DNA from 3 places in the Thalassospira sp. CH_XMU1448-2 genome. Region 1 is predicted to be linked to each of the others. Evidence: predicted binding sites of a transcription regulator. Region 1 holds the regulator's gene; each other region holds the start of a gene.

Region 1 (7,242 bases):
ACAAATCCGCGCGCTTCAATTTCCGGAATCCACTTGCGCAAGGCACTGATCGTCAGATCACGGGGATGACCGATGGCAATGGCATAGCCCTGTTTGGCGGCGACACGTTCGGTGCGGGCCAGCATATCGGCAATTTTGGCTGCATCGTCGGCATCGTCGATAAAGACATCACGCGTAATTGCCGGAACACCGAACTTGCTGGCCGTCGAATACCCGACAGATGCAGCACTGGTGCGGGAATCAAGGAACAGAAGTCCGCGAGACTTCATCACTTCCATCACAATCCGCATGCGTTCCGGATCGGATGTGAATTTGCTGCCCATATGGTTGTTCACCCCGACATATCCGTCAAAGCGATCAAGCATCCAGTTCATTTCGTTGACGATCTTCTGTCGGTCATAGGTCGCCAACAACGCATGTGGTCCCGGATCAACTGTGGCCGATGACGGTTCCATTGGCATATGTAACATCACCTCATGCCCGGCCTTGCGTGCGGCATTGACCTGTGGCTGCAAATCGCGCGCATAAGGCAGATAGGAAATCGTAATCGGCCCGGGAAGTTCCACGGTTTTTGCCGTGCGAGGCTGATCAAGCCCGGCATCATCGATGACAATGGCAATGACCGGCTTTGATCCGGCATCAGGTGCCAGGGCCGCAAATTTACGCCAGGGCGCATCCTTGTCAGACGGCCCGACCGTTATTGCGGGTCCGTCATTGCCACTATCCCCCGGAAGAATGTCGCCTTTGGGTTTGGATTGTGGTGTTCCGACAAAATCCGAAAGGTTCTGTCCGTCCTGCCCCTGATTTGCGGTGGTGCGGCCATTTTCATCAATCAGATAACCGGTGCGTCCCTGCATGGGCGGCGGATTATCGGGTAACTGATAATCCTTGCGCAGCATCGGTTTTTGTTCCGGCTCGGCCAATGCGTAATCAGGAGCGCGTTGATCCGATGCCCGACCGAATTCGTCAGATGCGCGATCAAGTTCAAGCATGCTGCCCACGGCAATCATGGCAGAAAGAGTACCTGCAACAAATGCACCGCCCAGCATCAGACGGCCGATACCGCCCGATTTCTTTTTCGATGCAGTCTTTTGGCGGTTGGATTTCTTGGGTGCCACCTTTTTACGTTTGGTGGTCGTTGCCCGGCGTGCCACGCGGTGGTCTCCAGTATCGTTTGGTGGGTCGCTCGTAGGCGCTGTACATTATAGCATACAGCTCCATCCCATATGGTGATTATAGACCGATCATGTCGGCAGTTGTTTTAATGTTTTTAAAACGGTTCTGGTTAGCGCCCCGTTAAGAGACCGGACCTGCGCATCACCGGACAACCTGCCATAGGAGAAAACCCTTACTCTGCTTCCGCTTGACGTAGCGGCAAGGGCGTTTATTCTCTGCCGACCTTAATGTGCACAGGCGCTTCTTCCGATGTATCTACTCATCGATAATTACGACAGCTTCACATTCAATTTGTGGCATTATTTGCGCGAACTCGGCCCCGAGGTTGAAGTACGCCGCAACGATAAGATCACCGTGGATGCGGCCCTTGCCATGAAGCCCGAGGGCATCGTGATTTCGCCCGGTCCTTGTGACCCGGAACGTGCAGGTATCTGTCTTGATTTGATCAAGGCTGCGGCTGGCAAGGTCAAGCTTCTTGGCGTGTGCCTTGGCCATCAATCAATTGGTCAGGCATTTGGCGGCAAGGTTGTCCGTGCGCCCCATTGCATGCATGGCAAGACCGATGCGATGAAACATTCCGGTACCAGTGTCTTTGCCGGTCTTCCAAGCCCGTTTGAGGCAACGCGCTATCATTCTTTGGTGATCGAACGCGAAACTTTGCCCGACAGTCTTGAAATCACCGCCGAAAGCGAAGATGGTCTGATCATGGGTGTCCGTCATAAAACCCATCAGATTCATGGCGTTCAGTTCCATCCCGAAAGCATTGCATCGGAACATGGGCACGCATTGTTAAAGAATTTTATCGACTATACCGGCGCCTGACAAACGCACCGGACCGCAAACCGAGGAAACCCGAATGTCGACTGATAATGATCTGAAGCCAATTCTGGCCAAAGTCGCAGATGGTGAAAAACTGACCGAAAGCATGGCCGAACAGGCTTTCAATGTGCTGATGTCGGGTCAGGCAACCCCGTCCCAGATGGGGGCTTTCCTGATGGGTTTGCGTATTCGCGGTGAAACGGTTGACGAAATCACCGGCGCAGCACGCGTCATGCGTGAAAAGGCAACCGGCATCGTTGCGCCTGACAATGCAGTTGATACCTGCGGGACGGGTGGAGATGGCAGTGGCACCTTCAATATTTCGACTGGTGCCGCCATTGTTGCGGCGGCGGCTGGTGCTGTTGTTGCCAAGCATGGCAACCGTGCTGCTTCGTCGAAATCGGGTTCTGCGGATGTATTGATGGCGCTTGGCGTCAATCTTGATGCCGATATGAAGCTTCTGGAAAAGGCGCTTCGCGAGATCGGCCTGTGTTTTATGATGGCAACCCGCCACCATTCGGCAATGCGCCATGTGATGCCGACCCGTGTTGAAATGGGGACCCGCACGATCTTTAACCTGCTTGGCCCGCTTGCCAACCCGGCAAAGACCAAACGCCAGGTCCTTGGCGTTTTTGCCAAGGACTGGGTAGAACCGGTTGCCCATGTGCTGAACCGTCTGGGATCGGTACATGCTTGGGTCGTTCACGGCCATAGCGGACTTGATGAAATCTCGACCACCGGTCCGACCTTTGTTGCCGAAGTCAAAAACGGCAATGTCACGACCTTTGAAATTTCACCGGGTGATTTCGGCTTTGAAACGGCTACTCTTGAGGATCTCAAGGGGGGGGATGCCGATGTGAATGCCAAGGCTATTACTGATCTTCTGGCGGCGAAAAAAGGCGCTTATCGCGACATCGTTCTGATGAATGCCGGTGCGGCCCTTGTGGTTACCGGGATTGCTAGCGATCTTGCCGAGGGTATTAAAAAGGCGTCCGATGCGATTGACAGTGGCAAGGCTGCAGAGACGCTGCAGGGCCTTGTTACCATTACCAACGAAGGAAACGCAGCGTGAGTGACGTTCTTCAAAAAATCTGTGACGACAAACGTGACCATGTCGCAGCCTGCAAGGCGCGCAAAACCCTTGGCACGCTTGAAGCAGAAGCAAAGGCACAGTCAGCACCGCGCGGCTTTATCAATGCCCTTGAAACCAGTGTTGCGAACGGTCGTTACGGCCTGATCGCCGAAATCAAGAAAGCATCACCGTCCAAAGGTCTGATCCGCCCGGATTTCAATCCACCGGAACTCGCAAAAGCCTATCAGGCTGGCGGGGCAAGCTGTCTTTCTGTTCTGACTGACGTCCCCTATTTCCAGGGCGATGATAGTTATCTGGTGGCGGCACGTGCGGCTGTTGACCTTCCGGCATTGCGTAAGGATTTCATGGTTGATCCCTATCAGATCACCGAAGCACGTGCGCTTGGTGCTGATTGTATCCTTTTGATCATGGCGGCCCTTGATGATGGCTTGGCGGCTGAACTTGAAGATGCCGCGCACAGCCTTGGCATGGATGTTCTGATCGAAGTTCACAATGCACCGGAACTTGAACGCGCGCTGAAACTGAAATCACGACTGGTCGGGATTAATAACCGCAACCTCAAGACCATGGAAATTTCGCTGACCACGACCGAAGAACTGGCTGGCATGGTTGATAACGACCGTTTGCTGGTGGCTGAAAGCGGCTTGTTTACCCCGGAAGACCTTGCACGCATGTCTAGGGTCGGCGCGCAATGCTTCCTGATTGGTGAAAGCCTGATGCGTCAGGATGACGTGACCGCAGCAACCCGTAATCTTCTTGGCCTTGCGGCCTGATTGGCGACAGACAGAATAATGGCAGACAAGCTTTCGCATATTGATGCAGGTGGTAACGCCGTCATGGTCGATATCTCGACCAAGGCCGATACCACCCGAATTGCCATTGCCAAGGCACGTGTACTGATGTCTGCGCAAACAGCACAGCTGATTGCGGATCGCGGCCATAAAAAGGGCGATGTTCTTGGCATTGCCCAGCTTGCCGGGATCATGGGGGCGAAAAAGACTCCTGATCTGATCCCGCTGTGCCATCCTCTTCCCCTGACTTCGGTAACGGTTGATCTTGAACTGGCCGATGATATTGACGGGGTCGATATTACGGCAACCTGCAAGACCACCGGCAAGACCGGTGTCGAGATGGAGGCGCTTACAGCTGCCACTGTTGCGGCCCTGACCGTCTTCGATATGTGCAAGGCGGTCGATAAGGCGATGCAGATCACAGATATTCGTGTCACCCGCAAGGAAGGCGGAAAGTCCGGCACCTATATCGCCGACTGATCGGGCTCCCCCGGTTTCCTTCTGTTTCAGGACATTGTTTCGCGTTTCTGACATCCGTCCTGTGCTTTTTATGCGCAGGTGCTTGACCGCGCAAAAGAACTAAAGTAGAACATCTGTGTATCCTTTTTGTTCTTGCTACAGGTTCGGGAAATATCATGCTGACGCGCAAGCAATATGAGTTGCTGGTCTATATTGACAATTACCTTCGCGATCACGGTATCTCGCCCTCTTTCGATGAAATGAAAGAGGCCCTGAACCTTAAATCCAAATCAGGCATTCATCGGCTGATCACCGGGCTTGAGGAACGCGGCTTTATCCGTCGCCTCGCCCATCGTGCCCGTGCACTGGAAGTCATCCGGCTTCCGGAAAACAGTGACGACGAGGCACCTGAAACGCCAAACAATGTCACATCCATTGCCAGTGCGCGAAAGGCATCGCACCGTCCGGCAACCGTCCCAACCGCGTTTTCCGAGGCCGGAGAAGCCATTTCACTACCGCTTTATGGTCGGATTGCCGCAGGTACCCCGATCGAGGCGCTGCGCGATCAAAGCACCATGGTGCAGGTCCCGGCAGCCCTTCTTGGTTCTGGTGATCACTATGCGCTTGAGGTATCGGGTGATTCCATGATCGAAGCCGGTATTCTTGATGGCGACACGGTGCTGATCCAGCGTTGCGAACAGGCCCATGATGGCACGATTGTCGTCGCCCTTGTCGATGACAGCGAAGCCACGCTCAAGCGTCTTAAACGTGGCCGCGGCGAGGTTCTGCTTGAACCGGCCAATGCGCGCTATGAAACCCGTGCGCTGTCACCGGACCGCGTGCGCATTCAGGGACGTCTGGTTGGCTTGCTGCGCCAATACTGATCACCGTCCATTCCCATACAGCTTTTGAAAACCGCCCGGTGTGCGATGCATCCGGGCGTTTTTTTTAACTTCGAAGAACTGTTTCATCGCGCTGCACGTCCCGCCTTTTGCGCGACGATGACCCAAGGCCAGTGTCCGGATGTTGCGCGCACTGTTTGCAGTGATATTTCATCGCTATCTTTGCTGCCTGCGCTTAACGCCACGCCACCTTGCCACCACAAGACATCGTCATCAATCATGTGCTGCGCCCCGGCATCCTGACAGCTTTGCCTTGGCAGATCTGTTGTCAGACTGATGACAATCTCGGCATTCCGACAGGCATAAAACGGGTTGAGAAGCTTGCTTGCAATGATGATGTTTGTCTTGGCACTGTCCGCGCCAATCCCGACCAGACACGGATCCGTATCACAGGTTTTGACGTAGCGGTCTTCATCCTCACGTCGCATGCCGAAGCGGCTCATCCAGACCGATTTTTGAAACTCACCAAGCCCGTCGGGAATATAAAGGACACCGTCATCCGGATCGAAGACAGCCCAGTTTTCACGATCACCTGACACCAGAATATTCGGGCTTTGATGTTGCCATTGCGCAAACACAGCAATCAGTAAAAGCGGGACACCCAGAATAATGGCGGCCCTGTCACGCCAGATCATCGCCCAGGAAAGTGCCAGCAACAAGCAGGAAACTGCGATAAAGCTCAGCCCCGAAACGTACCAAAGCCCCCATTCCTGATCGGCGACGATGGAGGCCGTCCTGATCAGGACGGCAAGCCCGGGTTTCATCAAGGCAAGTGTGACACCGCCCAGCCCGACCGGGATCAATATAAGTGTCGCAACGATCAACGGCATCACCCAGAATGCCATCACCGGGATGGCAATCAGGTTGGCAACAATCCCCAGCATCGAAATGCGTCCGAAATGGAACCCGATTATCGGTGCCGTCACTGCTGTAACAATGATGCCGGTGACCAGCAATCCAGCGATATAGATCACGATACGGACATACCAGGGGCTCATACCCTGACGATCAAGCCATCGACGGCCGGGCCCGTCATAGAACGCCACCAACGCACCAACAGCAGCAAAGGACAGCTGAAAGCTGGCCCCCAGAACGGCATCGGGACGCAAGATCAAAACGACAATAGCCGCAACACCGACCAAGCGTAACGAAATGGCGCGGCGATCAAGCAACAAGGCGATCCAGACAACCAGCAACATGATAAAGGCACGTTGCGTGGGCACTGTTGCCCCGGACAATCCAAGATAAATCAGCCCTGACAAGGCAGCAACTACCGCCGCCCATTTTTTTATCGGATAGCGCAATGCAATGCGTGGAATAGCAGCCAGGCAAAACCGGAACAGAAAAAACACCGTTCCACACAACAATCCCATATGCAGTCCGGAAATCGCCAAAAGATGGGCAAGCCCCGACTTCCGTAAGTCTTCGGTTATATCGGGGGTGACTTCACCCCGTTCACCAATGATAAGTGCCTTGGCTATTCCGGCTTCGGGAGCACTCAGATAGTGGCTGATCGTTTGAGAAACAGACTGACGCGCTTCCTCAATAAAGTTCCATAATTCATTGTTTTTATAATCTTTATCCTCAGCCAAGACCTGAAACTGTCGTCCGAATGCAAAACCGGTTGCGCCGATCCCGCTAAAGTAAAGGTTACGCGCGAAATCTGGATCACCGGGAACCGCTGGCGGGCGAAGCGGAAATAACCTTGCCTTGACCTGCACCTGATCGCCGATAGAAAACTTGCTGTCGCCCAGAAAACTTAATCTGACTTTCCAGTCGTACTCCCCATCTGCCAGTCCTGTTATGGCAGATGGTTCAAGTGTGACCCGAAGTCGATTTTCGCGTGGTTCAATATTGATAACAGTGCCGGTGATTTCGGTCGCATAAAGCGTCTTGGTCAGAATATTTTGCGGACCAATATCCGTGTGAATGGCACTTGTGAGGAACCCCGCCATCAAGCTTGTTTGCAACTGCAGGGTGAAAGCAACAATCGCGATCCGCC
Region 2 (7,242 bases), on a different contig from region 1:
ATTACGGCTTGGCTCATGCTCGAAACCGCTGGATGCTATACAGGCTTCAAGACCATTGAAAACCGATCCCTGTTCATTTGCCTCACAAAGCCAAGCTTCTCAAAACCCAGTCGACGCAATAACTTGGCAGATGATCTGTTTTCGTGATGGGCAAAAGCCGTCAACACGGGAATGGCTGTTTGGTGGCGGGCATGATCAATTGCGGTCTTTGCCAGCTCTGTGGCATAGCCCTGCCCCCAGAAATCGGGATTAAAGAAATATCCCAGTTCCTGCCCCCAGTCCGGATCGAACGGATCGATATACAATCCACCCCAGCCGATTATTCTTTGATCCTGACGCAACCGGATGACCCAGGGGGCGAAACCGTCAGATTTGCGGCGCGCCTCAAAGGCACTCAATCGCCTTTCGCAGTCATCAATTGTTTTGTCGCAATGGGTAAAGCGCATTGCGACGGGATCTCCCAGGAACGCAAAAAGGTCGCCAATATCGGCGACCTGCAACGACGTATAGAACAACCGTTCGCTTGAGAACTCCACAAAGGAGTTAGTCATTGATGCCTTCCTGAATTTGCTGACCAAGCTTTTCCACGTCGCGGCCGAATCCCTGAGCGGTTTCGCAGGCTGAAAGAGCCATGCCAAAGCCAAGAACCAGTGCAAGTGCCAACAAACGCTTCGTTATCATTACCATCGTACCAGGTTGCTCCGTAGCTGGGCGGATCAGATGCCGCTTATTGATTATGGGGCCATTCTGGCGTGACCGCGCACAGCTTGCAACTGATAACGCAGCCCTTTGCCCCGATCACCCTTACAGACCAAAAGGACGCCATTATGGCGCCCTTCTGACCTTGTGCCGATCCGGGTTCCGGACGGCCAATCCTGGAATTGCATCATCGGCCTACATCGGCGGACGACGACCGCGCAGCGCATTCACCAGAAGTGAAATGGCAAAAAGCACGATAAAGACAAAGAACAGGACTTTGGCAATCCCGACGAATGTCCCGGCCAGACCACCAAATCCCAGAACGGCGGCAATAAGGGCAAGGATCAGACAGAATATGGCCCAACCTAACATGGCCTGTCTCCTGTGATGAGCGGGGGATGTTGCACATCTGGCAACGGATCAGACCGTCACACTTTCAGACGGTCACATTTACTGTGCGCTATCCTGAATGGCTTCACCGGCATCTTCGACGTCTTCGCCAAAACCTTCGGCGGTTTCACAAGCGGCCAGGCCAACGCCCATACCCGCAATCATCAGAACGGCAAAAATCTTTTTCATCAGGTCCGACATGTTTGTTCTCCTGTTTGCTCGTAAGTGAAATGTTTCACAACACTCAAAACGGGAAGAAACGGGTGATGTTCCCGCAACTCACGCCAATTGCCTGATTTGAAACAATTAAGGCAGCCTCAACCCTTTTATTTCCGGGCCCCTTGACCAATCGTGATCATTTTGAGGCAGGGAAAAAAAGAGGACATATTGGTCCTCCTTTTTCCTTGAAGCTTTCCCGAATTCAGGACCCCGGCAGGTTCAGGAATTCAGCAATCGTTGTAACAATCCTTTGATGAATCTGGCCACGGTCTGTGCCCGGAGGATCAGAGCAAATTGGATCGCTTCCTTCTTCTTTCAGAAGTTCAACCGCCCCCGGCACACATTCCGCAAGAAACGTCAGGTGATTTGCCGGTGCAAAGATTGCCGAGGATGCGTTTTTGATCCGTGCAACCAGATTGCTGCCCGAAGGGCCAAAGTCGGTAGCCACCCACCTGTCTTCATCACCAAGGCCAACAAACAATATGGCATTGCTTACATTCGACAGGCTGGCCTGCGTGGCTGCAAACCCCATGCCCGGTTCGATTGCGACGATGCGTTTGATCCGGTCGTCCGGCTTCGAAGCGGCGAAGTCATTTGGCAAATGATCGACATCGACACCGCCTTTGCGCAAAAAGTCACAATCCTGCGCCGCATCACCAAGTCTTTTACAATATTGAGCATAAAGCGCCTGATCGAACTGCACCCCGGAAAGACTCAGCACCGTCGTCCCCCCTAAAGAAAACCCGATTCCCGCGATATTCCGAGGATCAATGTACGGGGCAAAAGCCGGATTGGAGAGTATCTGATCAAGAGTGGCACTGATATCTTCAGCACGTTCACCTATAAATGGCGTCCGTCGGGGCGAAGAGTCCCCCGATGTTGTACCTGGATGGTTTAGCGCAACAACGATCGCCCCGCGCAAAGCCAATTGTGAAGACAGCCAGCCAAGCCCGTCCATATTTCCTCCTGAACCGTGGGACAGAAGGATCAGGGGATGGCGTCCCGGCGCAATTGCAGCACCAATATAAGCATCCGTACCTTTCCAGATGACGTTCCCGCCAACAGGAGCACGATAAATGAAGGTATCAGCGGGGTACCAGACTGAGGCTGCCAATGGCATGGAACGATGGGCTGCCCGCACATCGAACCGATCATATCCGGGGTAATCTGATTGCTGTTTTGCGTGAACAAACGATGGGGACAAACCCGCCACCAGAAGATGGGAAAGCAGGACGACGACATAATTAAGTTTCATGATCAGGTTCCTTGTTCGCAGTTTAAGCTTGTGGGAACCTTCTGGCGCAAACTAGAATTTCCTGCGTCCTCGAACGGGTTTGTGAACGTATCAAAACCGGTTTTGATACCTTTTGTCGGGAACTGACTGTCCGATGCTTGTCCTTCCTGTCCCAATCATTGTTGCCCTGGTTCTGGTTTTTCTTTTTGTCCGCGCGGCCGTGGGGGGAAAAACCCCCAAGATGCTTATGGCGCTCCTGCTTGCGTCTGCAGGGCAAAGTGTTTTGGTTGGGACTGTGCAATATTATGGCTTCACCAGTCTAAGGTGGCTTCAACCCGTTACTGCGTCGGTAATTCCCGCCCTGGCATGGATTGCATTTGTCGAAGCCAGTATCCGTATCCGACTGCATAGCCGGGACTGGTTGCATTTTCTGGTACCGGCCGTTGTTTTACTGTGCGTGCTTTTTTTGCCTGCAATCATTGATGTGGTACTTTGCAGTCTTTTTGTAGGGTATGGATGCGCGATCTTGGTCATGCTTCATCGCCAAGCTGGCGATTTTGCACATATGCGACTGGCCTCGGGCCACATACCATCACTGGTTTGGCGTTTCATCGCGTTGGCATTAATCGCTTCTGCCATAAGTGACGTTATGATCATTGCCGCAAAGACAGGCGGAAATGATCAGATTGTCGGTGTCATTTTAAGTGTCACATCTTCGATGGCTCTGCTCACCATCGGCTTTCTGTGTCTTTCCCCGGATATTGCAATTGATATCGATACAAACGATCCGCCGGAAAATCCGGCATCCAGCCACATTCCCCGAAACGTCGACATCACAGAACACAAATCCACAATGATCCAGCTTGAGGATTTATTGGTGGGGCAGCGGCTTTATCTCGACCCGGATTTGACACTTGCGCGCATTTCGCGGCGTATGGGTATACCGCTAAAGCAGATTTCGGCCGCGATCAACGCCACGACCGGTGAAAACGTATCGCGCTATATCAACAAATTCCGGATCGAACATGCCTGCAACGAACTTGGCCGCGGTCAGAATGTGACAACGGCCATGCTTTCGAGTGGCTTTAACACCAAGTCAAACTTCAATCGGGAATTTCTGCGCATTACTGGCAAGACGCCCAGCCAGTGGCAACAACAGTCACAAGCTGACTGACCCTGTAGGGTATCCCTTTTTACCGTCGTCAGCCATTACCGGGCGCATGAAGCTGCGCTCATAGGAAATGATCGAGCGGTTCCGAACTTCCATATTCAGGACTTCCTGACATTCCCCGTCATCAGCCATGCGAGTTCGATAATCTTCATATTCGGCAAGGCTCGGAAAGCTGAACAACGCATAGGCGACATTACTGGCCCCTTCGTGGGGCAGGAAATAGCCATGATGCGTGCCGCCCATGCGGTTGACGATGGGAATCCAGCGTTTGGCATATTCCTCGAACTCGGGGATTTTATGGCTGTCGATGATATATTTCAGATAGCAGGTGATCATGGCGGGGCTCCTGACCGGTGGCAGCTATGTTAACGTCCAAAAGCAAAAGGACGGACCGCAATCACGGCCCGTCCTTTGGAAAACTAAGCTGAAAAACCAGCTCGATCAATCGTCATTGACCGGTTCATCTTCGCTCATATTGGTCATGCTTTCGGCAATCAGACCGGCACTCTCGCGAATGCTCTTTTCGATTTCCTGGGTCATTTCCGGATTCTCGCGCAGGAAGGTCTTGGCATTCTCGCGGCCCTGACCGATCCGGGTCGAGTTATAGGAGAACCATGAACCCGACTTCTCGACAATCCCGGCTTTAACACCAAGATCAAGGATTTCGCCCATCTTGGAGACGCCTTCGCCATACATGATGTCAAATTCGACCTGCTTGAAGGGCGGTGCCATCTTGTTTTTGACGACCTTGACGCGGGTCTGGTTACCAACGACCTCGTCACGATCCTTGATCTGGCCGATACGGCGGATATCAAGACGAACCGAGGCATAGAATTTAAGCGCGTTACCACCGGTGGTGGTTTCCGGGCTGCCAAACATCACACCGATCTTCATACGGATCTGGTTGATGAAGATCACCATACAGTTCGACCGCGAAACCGAGCTGGTCAGTTTACGCAAGGCCTGGCTCATCAGGCGGGCCTGCAGACCAACATGGGTGTCGCCCATCTCGCCTTCAAGCTCGGCACGCGGTACGAGGGCAGCAACCGAGTCAACGACCAGAACATCAATCGCCCCGGAACGGACCAGCGTGTCGGCAATCTCAAGAGCCTGTTCACCGGCATCAGGCTGCGAGATCAGAAGTTCGTCGGTATTCACACCCAGCTTGCGGGCATAGCCCGGGTCAAGCGCGTGTTCCGCATCGACAAAGGCACAGGTCCCGCCAAGTTTTTGCGCCTCGGCAATGGTGTGCAGGGCCAGCGTGGTTTTACCCGAACTTTCCGGACCATAAATTTCAACGATACGGCCACGCGGCAAACCGCCGATCCCAAGACCGATATCAAGACCGAGTGAACCGGTCGAAATGGCTGAAATGTCAACGGCGCTATCCCGCTGACCCAGCTTCATGATCGAACCTTTGCCAAATGCCCGTTCGATCTGCCCAAGGGCGGCTTCGAGTGCCTTCTGCTTATCCATAGTATCCTTATCCACCAAATGCAGCGCGGTCTGAATCATTGCTCGAACTCTCTTATTCCACAGGGCCGGGTAGGATGCAACGCAGGCGGTTCCCCGGACCTATAATGCGGAACGCCACCGCTTGAAGAACCTGCTGCCCAGACAGACTGTTTTCCCTGTTCACGTCAGCAGAACGTTTGAGAACATAATGCGAACACTCTCATAAAAAATCGGATGTTGCAAGTTTGTTCTTTTTCTCTTCGATGCCAGAATTTATCGCCAGAATCAAAAACCCCGACCAGAATTCGGTCGGGGTGCAGCATTTCCGGATAATAAACCTGGCTTTAGTTGGTGATTTTCAGGTGTTCGTGCTTATGCGCATGACCATGATGATCATTGCCATGATGATGGGTTTCAACATGCAGTTCGCCCGGAACCGTATAAAGCTGTCCGTGACGGACACCGGGCTGGGCAAGAACCTTGTCGGCGAAGGTCCGAATTTCCGATAACGCACCACGCAGGGTCACGCTTTCAAGACAGGTATCGTGATCAATGTGGAAATGCACCGTCGAGACCGTCAGGTTGTGGTGTTCATGCTGGGTACTCATCAGACGGGATGCCAGCATGCGTTCTTCATGGTCATAGACATAATTCAGAACGGCGATACCGACGCCGTCGGCATCCTCGTTGAGCTTGGTGTTCTGAAGCTTTTCCCGGATCAGATCGCGGAACCCTTCGGACCGATTGGTATAGCCACGGCCTTCGAGGAAGGCGTCAAAGGCCTCCATCAGATCGTCTTCAATCGATACCGTCACGCGGGTCATGGCAATTCCCTTTCAGAATCATCGTCTTGACATGTATGAACAATTTTGAAAAATTCATACCACCTGTTTTACAGACCTAATTTCCCAAAGGATAGCAGATGTTTCAATCAAAGTTCGCACGCGCCCTGATAATTGGTGCGACCGGATGCCTTTTGGGCAGTGCAGCGGCAGCCCATGAATTCATTGCCAGCACGAGCCAGACAGATGTCGCCCCCGGCAGCAGTGCGGTCCTGACGATGGATTCGACCCATCAGTTCGGCATTCCCGAAGAGGCCGAAGCCACCAGCCATGTGCGCGCCCAACTGATCACACCAGCGGGAAAAACCGACCTTGAAGTGGTCACAAACCCCGATGCCCCCAATCTTGTGGCGTCCTTTACCTATCCTGATCAATCAGCTTGGCTCCATAGCCATCGCCTTCCGGTCGTGTGGTCGCAAACGCCTGACGGCTGGCTTGAAGGCGGGCTTGATCAGCATGCCGATGCAATCACATCAACGCGGTATGAAAAATTCGCCAAACACCTGGTTGGCTGGTCACAAGATAACGGCCTCATCACCGCATCACTTGGTGACAAACTTGAAATCGTGCCGCTTGCCGATCCGCGCAAAACCGCAATCGGGGCCGATGCCGAGTTTCAAATTCTGCTGGATGGCCACCCTTTAACGACAACTGTTCTTGCGACCTATGCCGGGTTCACCGATACCCCGTCATCCTGGGCCTATTACAGTGAAACACTCACCGACGAGCGCGGCAGTGCAATTGCCAAAGTCCGCATTTCGTCACCGGGTCTTTGGGTTGTTCGTGTGGCAGCCGACGTTTCCGACCCGCAAGAAGATGTTCGGGTTCACAACCTGCGTGCCACGCTGAGCTTCTATGTGGATGGTCAGGAATAATGTTCGCACGCCCTCTTCGATGGCTGCCAGTTCTTCTGGTCCTGCTTTTTGCCGGACCAGAAGATGCTTTTGCCCATGGGGCTGGATGGCAGCTGGTCGATAGCAATACGACGGTTCGCTATCGCTTTGGCTATACCGACGGAAGCCCGATGGCTTTTGCCGAAATTGTTATTACCGCTCCGGACGGGAAAATCTGGCAAAAGGCGCGTACAGACCGGACCGGCCATTTCGCCTTTGCCGTAGACCCCGCCTCAGAAACGGACGGTCCCGCCGGGAAATGGCACTTAAAGGTCGCTGACGGCATGGGGCATATCGTGCAACTCAGCCATCAGCCGGACAGCGCACCGAACCCCGAAC
Region 3 (7,242 bases), 210 kb from region 1:
GCCCAGCCCGGATGAAGTCGACAAATCGCTTTATGACGCGCTGGCAAAGTACAACAAAAAGCCCGAACGCGCATTGCAGCGCCTTCGGGCCGAACTTTTTGATGGCGAAACCGCCAAAATCCTTGGGGTGCCGGATGGCAGTGCCGCGCTTTATATCGAGCGACGCTCTTTCCTTGCCAATGGCACGCCAGTGGAATTCACCCGGTCCTATTACCGCGGTGACAGTTATGACTTTATCGCTGAAATGCAGGTGGATGCGCGTTGATCGAGTCAACTCGCCATTCATACAGAACCAAGGGAATATAGCACATGACGACAAGTTGGCGTCCGAAAACGCAGATGGGCCGCGAATTGGCAGAAGCCCCGGAAGTTGTCGCAACTCAGCTTGCACACAACAGGGATGCAATTGCCAAGCTGGCGGAAGACCTGCGGAACAATCCGCCGAAATTTGTTGTCACCTGCGGGCGCGGAAGCTCCGACCACGCAACCCTGTATGCCAAATACCTGATCGAAAGCCAGCTTGGCATTCCGGTCGTTTCGGCAGCACCATCAATTGTATCAATCTATAATCGTTCAATTGCCTCGAAAGACGCTTTGTTCATAGCGGTTTCGCAGTCTGGCAAGAGCCCTGATCTGGTGAAGAATGCCGAGGCAGCCCGTGACGCGGGCGCGCGCACTGTGGCACTTGTGAATGTGGTCGATTCTCCACTGGCCGATACCGTTGACCATGTGATCCCGCTGATGGCCGGACCAGAGAGAAGCGTTGCAGCAACCAAATCCTATATCGCAACCCTGTCAGCGATTGCGCAGATTGTAGGTGCCTGGACACAGGATGATGCATTTAACAAAGGGCTCGTTAAGTTGCCTCAATCGTTGAATTCCGCTCTGGATCAGGATTGGCTGGGTGCATCGGAAACGATTGCCAACTCTAACGGCCTTTATGTTATCGGGCGTGGACCAGCATTTGCAATCGCACAGGAAGCTGCCCTTAAATTCAAGGAAACCAGTAGCTTGCACGCCGAAGCTTTCAGCGCAGCTGAAGTCAAGCACGGACCGATGGCACTGGTCACGCCGACTTTCCCGATGCTGGTATTCTCGCAGCAAGATGCGTCACGTGACAGCGTCGAGGATTTCCTTTCCGAGATGCGGGCAAAAACAGACAATCTGTTTGCCGCAGAGACGGGCTATGCCGATATCAAGGGTCACCTCCCGGTGGTCGAGGATATCCACCCGTTACTGGCGCCGATTGCCATGATCCAGACATTCTACACTCTGGCGGAAAATGTGGCTTTGGCTCGTGGCTGCAACCCCGATGCGCCGCCGCACCTTTCGAAAGTGACGGAGACCCACTAATGACCAGCTTTGCCATTACCAATGCCCGCATTTTCGACGGGACAGAATTTCTCGACGGAAAAGCGGTCATCGTGCGTAACGGCAAGATCGAAGCAATTTCCGATGCAAAAGCCCTGCCCAACGACATTGAAATCGTTGATGGTCAGGGCCAAACTTTGGCCCCCGGCCTGATTGACGTTCAGGTTAATGGCGGCGGCGGCGTTCTTTTGAACGATCAACCCGATATCAACGGGGTGCGCGCCGTCATGGAAGCCCATCGTAAGTTCGGTACCACTGCGATGCTGCCGACTCTCATCACCGACTATCGAGACAAGATGGAAGATGCCATTGCGGCCGTCAGCGCTGCAATTGATGCAAATGTTCCGGGTATCGTCGGTATTCATCTTGAAGGCCCGTACCTGAATGTCGAGCGTAAAGGCGTTCATTCCGCCGACATCATCCGCCCGATGGAAGATGATGCGATTGAACTTCTGACCCGCCTGCCCAACGGCAGAATTCTGGTCACCATGGCGCCGGAAAAAGCCGCCAAGGGAACCATAAAGAAGCTTGCAGACAAAGGTGTTCTGGTTTGCGCCGGGCACACTGCAGGTACGTATGATGATATTCAGGAGGCAATTGGCGAAGGAATGCGTGGCTTTACCCATCTGTTTAACGCCATGAGCCCCCTTACCCATCGCGAACCTGGTGTTGCCGGTGCGGCAATGGCAGATGATACCACCTGGTGTGGACTGATTGTTGATGGTTACCACGTGCATCCTGCCGCTGTGAAAATCGCCGTTAAAGCCAAGGCAAAAGGCAAGATCATGCTTGTGACGGATGCGATGCCGACAGTTGGCGCAACTGAAAAACGCTTTGTCCTTGGTGGTGAGGAAATTATCGCCACTGATGGGCGTTGCGCCTTGGCCAACGGGACGCTAGCAGGCTCCGATCTTGATATGATCAGTGCGGTTAAAAACTGTGTCGAGATGATCGGTATTGAGCTTGGCGAAGCGCTTAGAATGGCATCCCTTTATCCGGCAGAGTTCCTGAAACTAGATGACAAGATGGGGCGCATTGCACCGGGCTATCAGGCCGATATCATTCTGTTTGATGACAGCTACACTGTAACCCGCAGCTGGATCAACGGCGCATAACAATCAAAACAATCAATATTTTATCAGGTTTTCAGGAGGCATAAAATGAAGCCGGTTCGTATTCTTGTCATTGGTCTTGGTAATATGGGTATGTCCCACGCAAAGGCTTATCACGCGCTGGATGGATACGAAATCGTCGGCATTTGTGCACGTTCCGAAATCCCGGCAAACAAGCTTCCGGATGGTTTTGCCGACTATCCGCAGTTTACCGATTTCTATACTGCGTTGGCAGAAACCAAACCGGATGCGGTTTCAATTAATACCTATACCGAGACACATGCAGATTTCGCCATCGCAGCGTTTGAAGCCGGGGCACATGTTTTTATTGAAAAGCCGCTGGCCGCGACCGTCGCAGATGCTGAACGCGTGGTCGCATCTGCACGCAAACATGATCGGAAACTGGTGATCGGATATATCCTGCGCCATCATCCATCCTGGGAAAAGTTCGTCGAAATTGCCAAGACACTCGGCAAACCGCTTGTCATGCGGATGAACCTTAACCAACAAAGCAGCGGCGCCTTTTGGGAAACCCACAAGCGGTTGCTTAACAGCGTATCGCCGATTGTTGATTGCGGGGTTCATTATCTTGACATCATGTGCCTGATGACCGGCGCAAAGCCGGTATCGGTCAATGCAATTGGTGTGCGTCTCTCTGAGGATGTCGCACCAGAGATGTATAACTATGGGCAGCTTCAGGTACGTTTTGATGACGGCTCAGTTGGCTGGTATGAAGCTGGCTGGGGTCCGATGATCAGCGAAACCGCATTCTTTGTTAAGGATGTCATTGGACCGAAAGGTTGCGTCTCGATTACCGATGTCGAAGAAAAAGGAGCCGGATCGGCCGACATCGATACCCACACCAAGACAAATGCATTGCGCCTGCATCATGCAGATACCGACAGTTCCGGCGAATTCACCCGCGTTGATGAAATCATCCGCACAGATGACGAACCCGATCACGATGGTCTGTGCCTGCGTGAACAGGAATTTTTCCTAAAGTCTATAACAGAAAATCTTGACCTGACGCAGCATATGGAAGATGCATTGGGCTCCTTACGGATTGCCCTTGCCGCGGACCAGTCGGTTCGCACGGGGGCACCTGTTTTACTCTGACCCCCAGGAGGAGTACCCACATGCCTTCCGTTAAACCCGGTGTTGTTACCGGTGCTGCCTATCGTGACCTTGTCGCTGCTTGCAAGCAGGACGGTTACGCCCTTCCCGCTGTTAATATCACATCATCAAGCACGATGAACGCAGCCCTTGAAGCTGCCGCGAATGCCGGTTCTGACATTATCATTCAGCTTTCGAATGGTGGTGCACAGTTCTTTGCCGGCAAGGGCATCAAGGACGCTGATGCTGCCCGTGTCGTGGGTGCAGTTTCGGCTGCCCGTCATGCACAGCTTCTTGCTGAATATTACGGTGTCGCTGTTGTCATGCATACCGATCACGCGAACCGCAAGTTCGTCCCGTGGGTCGATGAAATGTTGAAATGGAGCGAAAAGGCCTATGCCGAAACCGGTCAGGCGCTTTATAGCTCTCACATGCTCGATCTTTCGGAAGAAACGCTTGAAGACAACCTGTCGACTTGCGAGACCTTCCTTAAGCGCATGTCCGCCATCGAGATGAGCCTTGAGATCGAACTGGGCGTTACCGGTGGCGAAGAAGACGGCATTGGTCACGAGCTTGACACGTCAAGTGACGAGATCGATCCGCGTCTTTATACCCGTCCGGAAGAAGTTGAAGAGGCCTATCGCCGTCTGTCGCCGCTCGGCCATTTCTCGGTTGCTGCTGCATTCGGTAATGTGCACGGTGTCTATAAACCGGGCAACGTCAAACTGCGTCCGGAAATTCTTCTGGAAAGCCAGAAATTTGTATCCGAGAAGCATGGTCTTGGCGACCGTCCTCTGGACTTCGTATTCCATGGCGGTTCCGGTTCGGAAAAAGAGAAAATCGAAGAAGCCGTCAGCTATGGCGTTTTCAAGATGAATATCGATACCGATACCCAGTTCGCCTATTCCCGCCCGGTCGGTGAATATGTCGAAGCCCATGCGCGCGCCTTCAAGTATCAGGTCGATCCGGAAACGGACAAACCATACAAAAAAGACTATGACCCGCGCGTCTGGGTTCGCGAAGCTGAACTTTCGATGGCAGCCCGTCTCGAAGAAGCTTTCAAAGACCTTGGCGCGACCGGTCGTTCGGTCACCAAGGGCTAAGCCTGATCAGCCTTGTTCGACCAAAATGGTCACAGGATTTGTGAAGCCCGCCGGACTTGTTCGGCGGGTTTTTTCGTGTCTCTATCGCCATGGTCATTGTGAAATGACAGTCTCCTGACAAATACTGACAGGAGCTGTCAGGGGTGCGCTTGCGTATAGCGTTGACGTCCTCTATACACTTTCCGAACAATTCAGGAACAAAAGGCCCGATATGCTGACGAAAATTTCGGTTCGCGGTGCGAAAGAACACAATCTTCAGAACATCGACGTTGAACTGCCACGCGATTCTCTGGTGGTGATTACCGGCCTTTCGGGATCCGGAAAAAGTTCGCTTGCGTTCGACACGATCTATGCCGAAGGTCAGCGTCGCTATGTCGAAAGCCTGTCTGCCTATGCACGCCAGTTCCTTGAATTGATGCAAAAGCCGGATGTCGAATATATCGACGGCTTGTCCCCGGCCATTTCGATCGAACAAAAAACGACATCGCGCAATCCGCGTTCGACCGTCGGTACCGTCACCGAGATTTATGACTATATGCGTCTTCTGTGGGCGCGCATCGGGATCCCCTATTCGCCTGCAACGGGTCTTCCAATTGTCAGCCAGACGGTGTCGCAGATGGTCGACCGGGTGATGGAGATGGAAGAAGGCACGCGTCTTTACCTTCTTGCTCCGATCGTACGCGGACGTAAGGGCGAATACAAAAAGGAATTGCGTGATCTGCGCTCACGCGGGTTCCAGCGCGTCAAAATCGATGGCGAGATGTATGACATCGACGAGGCCCCCGAACTCAATAAAAAACTGAAACATGATATTTCAGTCGTGGTGGATCGTTTGATCGTCAAGGAAGGCATCGCCACCCGTCTTGCCGACAGTTTTGAAACTGCCCTTGAATTGACCGATGGCATCGTCCTGACCGAAGACGCCAAGACTGGGGAAACCACTGTCTTCTCTGCAAAGTTCGCCTGCCCCGTTTCCGGTTTTACGATTGAGGAAATCGAACCCCGCCTGTTTTCATTCAATAATCCCTTTGGCGCCTGCCCGGCTTGTGATGGTCTTGGCACCCAGATGGAATTTGATCCGATGCTGGTTGTCCCTGATGAAAGCAAGACGCTTGAAGATGGCGCTGTTGCTCCTTGGGCAAGCAGCACATCGAAATATTATCTGCAGACGCTGAAATCGGTCGCAAAGCATTTCGGCTTCAAGACGAATGTTGCCTGGGACAAATTACCGAAAATAGCTCAGGACATTATTCTGAACGGCTCCGGCGAAGAAGAAGTCACCGTTACCTATGATGACGGGTCGCGCAGCTATAAGGTTTCTCGCCCGTTCGAAGGTGTTATTCCAAACATGGCCCGTCGCTGGCGCGAAACTGACAGTCAGTGGGCCCGTGATGAACTGTCCAAATATCAGATGGTTTCACATTGCCCGACCTGTTCGGGAAAACGCCTGAAACCCGAAGCACTGGCCGTAAAGGTTGATGGATTTGATATCTCGCAGATCACCGATCTTTCGATTGCCAAGGCCGGTGACTGGTTTATCGGCCTTGAAGGCAAGCTGAACGAGAAAGAAACAGAGATCGCCCGGCGTATTCTTCGCGAGATCAATGACCGTCTGCGGTTCCTGCGTGACGTCGGACTTGATTATCTCTCCATGTCGCGCACGTCCGGCACCCTTTCGGGCGGTGAGAGCCAGCGTATTCGCCTGGCATCGCAAATCGGCTCGGGCCTCACAGGTGTGCTTTACGTCCTTGATGAACCTTCAATTGGCCTGCATCAGCGCGACAATGACCGTCTTCTGGAAACCCTCAAGCGCCTGCGTGATCTTGGAAACACTGTTCTTGTCGTTGAACATGACGAAGATGCTATTCGCGCAGCTGACTATGTCGTTGATATGGGCCCGGGTGCAGGTATCCATGGTGGACGTATTGTTGCGCAGGGAACCCCCGAAGAAATCCAGCAGAACCCCAACAGCCTGACGGGGAAATACCTTGTCGGGATCGAACAGATCGCTGTTCCCAAGGAACGTCGCAAAGGAAATGGCAAGGCGATTACCATCAAGGGGGCCACGGCCAACAACCTTCAGGGCATTGATGTTGATTTCCCGCTTGGAAAATTCATCTGTGTTACCGGAGTTTCCGGTGGTGGCAAGTCCAGTCTGGTGATCGAAACGCTGTATAAGGCGTTGGCAAAACGGATGCATAACGCCCGTCATCATCCCGGCGCACATGACAGCATTGCCGGTGTCGAACTTATCGACAAGATCATCGATATTGATCAAAGCCCGATTGGCAGAACCCCGCGATCCAACCCGGTGACCTATACCGGGGCTTTCACCCCGATCCGGGACTGGTTCGCACAGTTGCCCGAAGCCAAAACACGCGGCTACAAGCCCGGTCGTTTCTCGTTTAACGTCAAAGGCGGTCGTTGCGAAGCTTGTCAGGGTGACGGCGTCATCAAGATCGAAATGCACTTCTTGCCCGACGTCTATGTGACATGCGATCAGTGCAAAGGTAAACGATACAACCGCGAGACACTGGAAATAT

The links. Region 1 encodes LexA, which represses DNA repair genes until DNA is damaged. Its sites were predicted from a motif close to ATGTTCTANTTTGGTTC; they were not measured.
Region 2: the regulator LexA is predicted to act here: its motif matches at 5,414-5,430, upstream of recA (recombinase RecA).
Region 3: the regulator LexA is predicted to act here: its motif matches at 4,884-4,900, upstream of uvrA (excinuclease ABC subunit UvrA).

What each region holds. Positions count from the first base shown of each region.
Region 1 is NZ_JAYMEA010000002.1:888,716-895,957, forward strand. Features, by position in the region: gene WA318_RS11490 (divergent polysaccharide deacetylase family protein) at 1-1,154, opposite strand, end outside; gene WA318_RS11495 (anthranilate synthase component II) at 1,426-1,998, shown strand; gene trpD (anthranilate phosphoribosyltransferase) at 2,033-3,067, shown strand; gene trpC (indole-3-glycerol phosphate synthase TrpC) at 3,064-3,861, shown strand; gene moaC (cyclic pyranopterin monophosphate synthase MoaC) at 3,880-4,359, shown strand; gene lexA (transcriptional repressor LexA) at 4,515-5,222, shown strand; gene WA318_RS11520 (ComEC/Rec2 family competence protein) at 5,306-7,242, opposite strand, start outside.
Region 2 is NZ_JAYMEA010000003.1:316,646-323,887, forward strand. Features, by position in the region: gene WA318_RS13960 (GNAT family N-acetyltransferase) at 36-551, opposite strand; gene WA318_RS13965 (entericidin) at 544-687, opposite strand; gene WA318_RS13970 (DUF1328 domain-containing protein) at 895-1,071, opposite strand; gene WA318_RS13975 (entericidin A/B family lipoprotein) at 1,150-1,290, opposite strand; gene WA318_RS13980 (alpha/beta hydrolase family protein) at 1,511-2,563, opposite strand; gene WA318_RS13985 (helix-turn-helix domain-containing protein) at 3,075-3,716, shown strand; gene WA318_RS13990 (NIPSNAP family protein) at 3,702-4,049, opposite strand; gene recA (recombinase RecA) at 4,155-5,228, opposite strand; gene nikR (nickel-responsive transcriptional regulator NikR) at 5,513-5,992, opposite strand; gene WA318_RS14005 (DUF4198 domain-containing protein) at 6,091-6,885, shown strand; gene WA318_RS14010 (carboxypeptidase-like regulatory domain-containing protein) at 6,885-7,242, shown strand, end outside.
Region 3 is NZ_JAYMEA010000002.1:676,302-683,543, reverse strand. Features, by position in the region: gene WA318_RS10500 (GntR family transcriptional regulator) at 1-265, shown strand, start outside; gene WA318_RS10495 (SIS domain-containing protein) at 310-1,353, shown strand; gene nagA (N-acetylglucosamine-6-phosphate deacetylase) at 1,353-2,486, shown strand; gene WA318_RS10485 (Gfo/Idh/MocA family protein) at 2,532-3,599, shown strand; gene fbaA (class II fructose-bisphosphate aldolase) at 3,620-4,699, shown strand; gene uvrA (excinuclease ABC subunit UvrA) at 4,911-7,242, shown strand, end outside.